3 regions of the Streptomyces sp. NPDC001536 genome follow, and region 1 is predicted to be linked to each of the others. Evidence: riboswitches for the same ligand, from Rfam matches in the RefSeq annotation. Region 1 holds a riboswitch; each other region holds the start of a gene.
What was found. A riboswitch is a leader RNA that binds a small molecule or an ion and turns the genes downstream of it on or off. The one in region 1 is predicted to bind cyclic di-AMP.
Positions count from the first base shown of each region.

Region 2: another riboswitch for cyclic di-AMP. It lies ahead of ACFY0U_RS24455 (NlpC/P60 family protein); the one in region 1 lies ahead of ACFY0U_RS13030 (transglycosylase family protein).
Region 3: another riboswitch for cyclic di-AMP. It lies ahead of ACFY0U_RS08415 (M23 family metallopeptidase); the one in region 1 lies ahead of ACFY0U_RS13030 (transglycosylase family protein).

Region 1 covers NZ_JBIAVQ010000004.1:35,549-37,775, reverse strand. The annotation lists gene ACFY0U_RS13035 (transglycosylase family protein) at 1-715, shown strand, start outside; cyclic di-AMP (ydaO/yuaA leader) riboswitch at 920-1,098, shown strand; gene ACFY0U_RS13030 (transglycosylase family protein) at 1,102-1,785, shown strand; gene eno (phosphopyruvate hydratase) at 2,106-2,227, shown strand, end outside.
Region 2 covers NZ_JBIAVQ010000009.1:92,935-95,161, reverse strand. The annotation lists gene ACFY0U_RS24460 (ScyD/ScyE family protein) at 1-560, opposite strand, end outside; cyclic di-AMP (ydaO/yuaA leader) riboswitch at 825-992, shown strand; gene ACFY0U_RS24455 (NlpC/P60 family protein) at 1,001-2,155, shown strand; gene ACFY0U_RS24450 (hypothetical protein) at 2,179-2,227, opposite strand, start outside.
Region 3 covers NZ_JBIAVQ010000002.1:744,045-746,271, reverse strand. The annotation lists gene ACFY0U_RS08420 (M16 family metallopeptidase) at 1-912, shown strand, start outside; cyclic di-AMP (ydaO/yuaA leader) riboswitch at 1,104-1,273, shown strand; gene ACFY0U_RS08415 (M23 family metallopeptidase) at 1,286-2,050, shown strand.

The DNA.
Region 1 (2,227 bases):
CAAGCTGTCCCAGGAGAACTGGGAGAAGTACGGCGGCCTCGACTACGCCACGAGCCCCGACCTCGCCAGCCGCAACCAGCAGATAGCCGTCGCCGAGAAGGTCCTCGCGGACCAGGGTGTCGGCGTCTGGGGCACCTGCGGGCTGCTCAACGGGCTGAGCAAGGACTCGGCCTCGGACGACGTCGACACCGGCGTCGCGAACGGCACCCCCTCGGCATCCGAAGAGTCGGATTCATCTGAGTCGTCCGATTCGTCTGTCTCGTCCGGGCTGTCCAACTCCTCCGGATCGTCCGACTCGTCGACCGGATCCTCCGCCGACCCGACCCCCTCGCCCTCGGCCTCCACCGAAGCGGACAACTCCGCCAAGTCGGGCAACTCCGACTCCGGTGCCGAGAGTACGCAGCCGTCCGACAGCCCCTCCACGGCACCGGCAAACGGTGTCGAATCGGACAACTCCTGGCAGGAAGGCGGCTCTTCGGCTCTCGTCGACACCGGAGCCCTCTCCGCCGCCAAGGAGAGCACCGGCCGCCACCGCGGCGCGAGCGCCGACGAGGGCTCGTACACCGTCCGCGCCGGCGACACGCTCGCCTCCATCGCCGACTCCCTTGACGTCGACGGCGGATGGCGCCGGCTCTACTCCGAGAACAAGCAGGTCATCGGCGCCGACCCGAGCAGCATCGAGCCCGGTCAGACCCTCGTACTCGGTAGCGAATAGGGCGAAAAACCCAGGAGAATCCCGGGAGTTCGCGCCACACTTCGCATCAAATGTCCGGTTTGGTGAAAGTGTGGGATGAGTCTCAGAAGCCCTGATCGTCTTTGAAATTCCCCGGATTCCCTGTCTACGGTCAACACCGCTCGTCACCACGAGCCCCGGCTGCCGCAACGCCGAATCCTGCCAGCGGCCGTACGGGAACAGTCGTCGCGTCAAGCGCCGTAGGCAGGAGCGGGGGACCCAAGGTAAGTGCCGGGCCCAGCAGTTCACGCTGGACCGGCTCGGGGTGAAGCCGCGCAGCAGGCCGAAAGGCCCAGATGCGCGGCCGGGCAACTCAACCGGCCCGAACCCGACAGCTCACCTCGCAGGCGTCGGTGAGGGGATCCACCATGCTGTTTTCCGGCAAGGGCAAGCACCGCCGTCCGTCCAAGGCCACCCGCGCCGCCGCGCTCGCCGGCGTCACCGGTGTCGCCATAGCCGCCCCGCTGATGGCGGCCGGCAACGCCTCCGCCGCCACCGCCTCCGAGTGGGACGCCGTCGCCCAGTGCGAGTCGGGCGGCAACTGGTCCATCAACACCGGCAACGGCTACTACGGCGGTCTCCAGTTCTCCGCCTCCACCTGGGCCGCGTACGGCGGCACGGCGTACGCCGCGCAGGCCAACCAGGCCACCAAGGCGCAGCAGATCGAGATCGCCGAGAAGGTCCTCGCGGGCCAGGGCAAGGGTGCCTGGCCGTCCTGCGGCGTCGGCCTGTCCAACGCCAGCTACAACGGCGGCGGCTCGTCGAGCAGCGGCTCCTCCAGCAGCGACAGCGGCTCCAGCACCCGCTCCTCCGAGCAGCAGGCCTCGCGCTCCGCCGAGCGCCCGGCCGCCAAGAAGACCGTCACCACCCCGACCGGCCAGAAGGTCAAGAAGGGCGACGGCGAGTACAAGGTCGTCAAGGGTGACACCCTCAGCTCCATCGCCGAGGAGCACGACGTCAAGGGCGGCTGGCAGAAGCTGTTCAAGCTGAACAAGGACATCGTCAGCGACGCCGACTTCATCTACCCGGGTCAGCAGCTGCACCTCAAGTAAGACCCAGCTGAACCACAGCGCCCTCACATCCGTGGTCCTCATACTGAAGGCCTCGTGAGGGTCCCCCCGTCCCCACGGGCTCCCCGCTCCGGTGCGTGTTCCCCCGTACGCACCGGGGCGGGGCTTTTTGCGCGCCCCATCTCGCGCGCCCCCGATTTCGGCCCGGTTTCCGAAACCGTCTTTGTTCCGTTCGGAAACAATTTACTCTCGGTTCTGTCCACGGGGCGGTCCACGCGGTGGCCGATCGCCCGGAGCCGGTTAGGCTCGTCTCGCAGAACACACCGCGGTCCCGGCGGACCGTGTCACATCCCAAGAAGGAGATGCTCGTGCCGTCCATCGACGTCGTCGTAGCCCGGGAAATCCTGGACTCCCGAGGCAACCCCACGGTCGAGGTCGAGGTCGGCCTCGACGACGGCAGCACGGGTCGTGCCGCCGTTCCGTC
Region 2 (2,227 bases), on a different contig from region 1:
TACGGGTTGGACTCGACGGACGCCTTGTGCGGGTTGTGCTTGAGTTCCACGGCGGTGATGTCGGCGGCGATCCTCGCCTTGCCGTGGCTGATCTTCAGGAGCTTGCCGAGTTTGTTCCAGGGCGGTGTCGTGGGCACTCCGGCCTCCGGCGGGGCGAAGGTCTCCACCCCCCAGAGCTCGCCGTGGAGGGCGGAGACGCCGTCCACGCCGGTCGCGAAGCCGCCGTCGGGGGCGGCGCCCGAGGGCAGGCCCTGCACCACCCGGTAGTGCTTCCACGCGCCCCCGTCCCAGTAGATCTCGGTGACGGCGGAGGAGAGACCCACACAGGTCTCGCCCTCGGGGCCCTCGCCGAGGCACTTCTTGCCGCCGCGGCCGGCCTCGGCGACGTACAGATGTCCGCTGTCGTACGAGAGCTGGCGCGGGTTGTCGAGACCGGTCGCGATCACGCGGACGACCGGCTTGCCTGCCCCCTGTCCCCCGGAGGCGGTCGCGGGGGCGATGCCCGCGGTGGCGGCGAGTGCGACGCCGGTGGCGATGACCAATGGTGTGCGGTTCCTCATTGCCGTATCCCCCTCACCTCGCCGCGGCATCCGACCACGGCTCGGCAGGAAGCTAGCGGCCGGAAGCGGGCGGACGTCGCCACTCCGCCAAAAATACGTACAACTCGTGGCAGATCACTCCGTATTCACCACCGCGAGCGATGCCCTGACCTAAGGTCACGAAAATGTATCGGGCCTATCGGACATCAACCTTCACAGGGGCCACACGCGTTGGCTACCGTGCCGGAAGGCCGTACGACCCCCACCGGCGAACCTCGCCGGGCCGCGCGGCCTCCGCCGAATCCGGAGCGCCGCCGCGCACCCGGAACCGGGGACCCACCGAACTTGGGGTGAATCGGCCGACTCCCGTACAGGGAACGGCCGTAGGGCAACCCTTCCGAACCACCCGCCCGAACCCGACAGCTAACTCGGTAGGCGGAGCACGGAAGGAGTCGCCACCCTTGGCGTCGCACCGCAAGTCGCCTCCCCCGGGTACGCGCGTAGCCGGCATACGCACGCCCGCTCTCGCCACGGCCGCCCTCACCTCCGTGGCCCTGCTCTCCCAGACGGCCACCGCCGCTCCCTCGACCGATGACAAGCCGAGCATCGAAGAGGTCGAGAAGAAGGTCGACGACCTCTACCGCCAGGCGGAGTCGGCGACCGAGAAGTACAACTCGGCCAAGGAGAAGACCTCCAAGCAGCGCAAGGAGGTCGACACCCTCCTCGACGACGTCGCCCAGCGCACCCAGAAGCTCAACGAGGCCCGCGAGGAGCTCGGTTCCTTCGCCGCGGCCCAGTACCGCACCGGCGCCTCCGCGCCCGACACCGCGACCTTCCTGCTCGCCGACTCCCCGCAGGACTACTTCGACCAGACGCAGCTGATGGGCCGTATGACGTCCCGTCAGAAGGACGCGGTCGACGACTACGTCACCGAGCAGTCCGCGACGATGAAGAAGCGCCAGGAGGCCACCGACAGCCTCGCGACGCTCTCCGAGTCGCAGAGCGATCTGAAGACCGCCAAGGCGACCGTCCAGCGCAAGCTGTCCGCCGCGCGCGAGCTGCTGTCCCAGCTGACCGCCGAGGAGAAGGCGCGTCTCGCGGCGATCGAGAAGCAGAAGCAGGAGGAGGCCGCCCGCAAGGCCGCCGAACTGGCGAAGCAGCAGGCGGCCGAGCAGAAGGCGGCGGAGGAAGCGGCCGCGGCAGAGGAGTCGGCGAGCAGCTCGTCGTCCTCCTCCGAGGCCTCGGACGCCTCGTACGCCACGAAGGCCGACAAGGCCCTCGCCTTCGCCCGCTCACAGGTCGGCAAGCCCTACGTCTGGGGCGCCACCGGCCCCGACTCCTACGACTGCTCCGGCCTCACCCAGGCCGCCTGGAACGCCGCCGGCATCTCCCTGCCGCGCACCACCTACGACCAGGTGAACGCCGGCACCACGGTCACCCTCGCCAACGCCAGGCCCGGCGACCTCGTCTTCTTCTACGACGACGTCACCCACGTCGGCATCTACATCGGCAACGGCAAGATGATCCACGCGCCGAAGCCGGGGGCGTACGTGCGCGAGGAGTCCATCTACTACGACGGTGAGTCGGCGATCCACAGCGTCGTACGGCCCGCCTGACCTACGGCGGGGTGGCCCTGGCGTCAGTGACCTCCCCGGTTCTCGACACAGGGCCCCTCGCCGGGCTGGGGC
Region 3 (2,227 bases), on a different contig from region 1:
CGCCGGGCCGCCAAGGAGCTCTCCCGGACCCTGTTCCCGGCGGACCTGCGCATGTCGCGCCCGCGCCAGGGCAGCGAGGAGACCGTCCGGAACATCGACTCGGCGGCCGTACGCGCCTTCTACGAGAAGCACGTCCGCCCCGCCACCGGCACCGTCGTGGTCGTCGGCGACCTCACCGGCATCGACCTCGACGCGCTGCTCGGCGACACCCTCGGCTCGTGGACCGGCTCGCAGGCCGAACCGCGGCCGGTGCCGCCGATCACCGCCGACGACACCGGCCGTGTCGTCATCGTGGACCGGCCCGGCGCCGTTCAGACGCAGCTGCTGATCGGCCGTATCGGCGCCGACCGGCACGACCGCGTGTGGGCCGCGCAGGTGCTCGGCACGTACTGCCTCGGCGGCACCCTCACCTCCCGCCTGGACCGCGTCCTGCGCGAGGAGAAGGGCTACACCTACGGCGTGCGCGCGTTCGGGCAGGTCCTCAGGTCCGCGCCCGACGGCACGGGTGCCGCGATGCTCGCCATCAGCGGCTCCGTCGACACCCCGAACACCGGTCCGGCCCTGGACGACCTGTGGACGGTCCTGCGCACCCTCGCCGCGGAGGGGCTGACCGACGCCGAGCGGGACGTCGCCGTGCAGAACCTCGTCGGTGTGGCTCCGCTGAAGTACGAGACGGCGGCGGCCGTCGCGAGCACGCTGGCCGACCAGGTCGAGCAGCACCTGCCCGACGACTACCAGGCCACGCTGTACCGCCAGCTCGCCGCGACCGGCACCGTGGAGGCCACCGCGGCGGCCGTCAACGCCTTCCCGGTGGACCGGCTGGTGACGATCCTCGTCGGCGACGCGTCCGCCATCAAGGAGCCCGTGGAGGCTCTCGGCATCGGTGAAGTGACCGTCGTGTCCGCCGAGTAGCGGCACGCGCGTGAAGGGGCCCTGGTGACTGATGCGTCACCAGGGCTCCTTAATGTCCGAATTGGGGGAGAGGTTGCCTGTCTGCCCTGTGGGATGCGCTACAAACACCCTGATCCGTTTGGGGATTGAAAGTCGCCCCGCTTAGCGTCATCCGGGCTGTTCGTCAGGCAGTGCGCCGCGCCCGCGGCACCGGACAGCCATCGCCGAGTCCCCGTACGGCGCGAGCCAGGGGAGCCGGGGACCCACATATATGTAGTCCCTGGGGTGAATCGGACGCCCGCGCGTGCAGCGAGGGGGTCCGTAGGAGACCTTCCTGCTCCGAACCCGTCAGCTAACCCGGTAGGCGAGAGGGAAGGAAAGGACCAGCCACTACATGGCGTTCACGCGCGCCACCGGGAAGCACCGTGCCCCGAGCCGGATGAAGCGCTCCACCGCCCGCGCGGCGGGGATCGCGGCTCTCACCACCACCGGCGTCATCGGCACCCTCGCCGCCCCGGCCCTCGCCGCGGAGCCCGCGGCCGAGCAGACCGGACTCATCCCGGTCGTCACCATCGGCGACTCGGTCGCCGCCCAGATCGACGCCCAGGCCGAGGCCCAGCAGCAGGCGGCCGTCGAGGCCGCCCAGCAGAAGGCCGAGGAGGAGGCGCGCAAGAAGGCCGCCGCCAAGGCCGAGAAGGAGCGCGAGGCCAAGGAGCGCGCCGCCCGCGCCGCCGCCGAGCGCAAGCGCCTCAACAGCTACGTCGCCCCGATCTCGGGCTCGTACATCTCCACCGGCTACAAGGCCGGCGGCGCCGTCTGGTCCTCCGGCAGCCACACCGGCGTCGACTTCCACGCCGCCAGCGGCACCTCGGTCCGCTCGGTCGGCTCCGGCGCGGTCGTCGAGGCCGGCTGGGGCGGGTCCTACGGCAACAACATCGTGATCAAGATGAACGACGGCACGTACACCCAGTACGGGCATCTGTCGTCCATCGGTGTCTCGGTGGGCCAGACGGTCACCCCGGGCCAGCAGATCGGCCTCTCCGGCGCGACCGGCAACGTCACCGGGCCGCACCTGCACTTCGAGGCCCGTACGACCGCCGAGTACGGCTCGGACATCGACCCCGTCGCCTACCTGCGTTCGCATGGCGTGAACGTCTGACGACGGACCGCGAGATCTTCCGAAACCCCGGCTCGTCGAGCCGGGGTTTTGCCGTTTCTGTCGCCCTGCTGTCCAAAAAATATCCATGGATTCCGGCCCGCCATCGGAAATTCCCGCTCTTTGCAATAGAGTCACTGAACACACGTCAATCATCGACGTTTCACGGGGATTAAGACG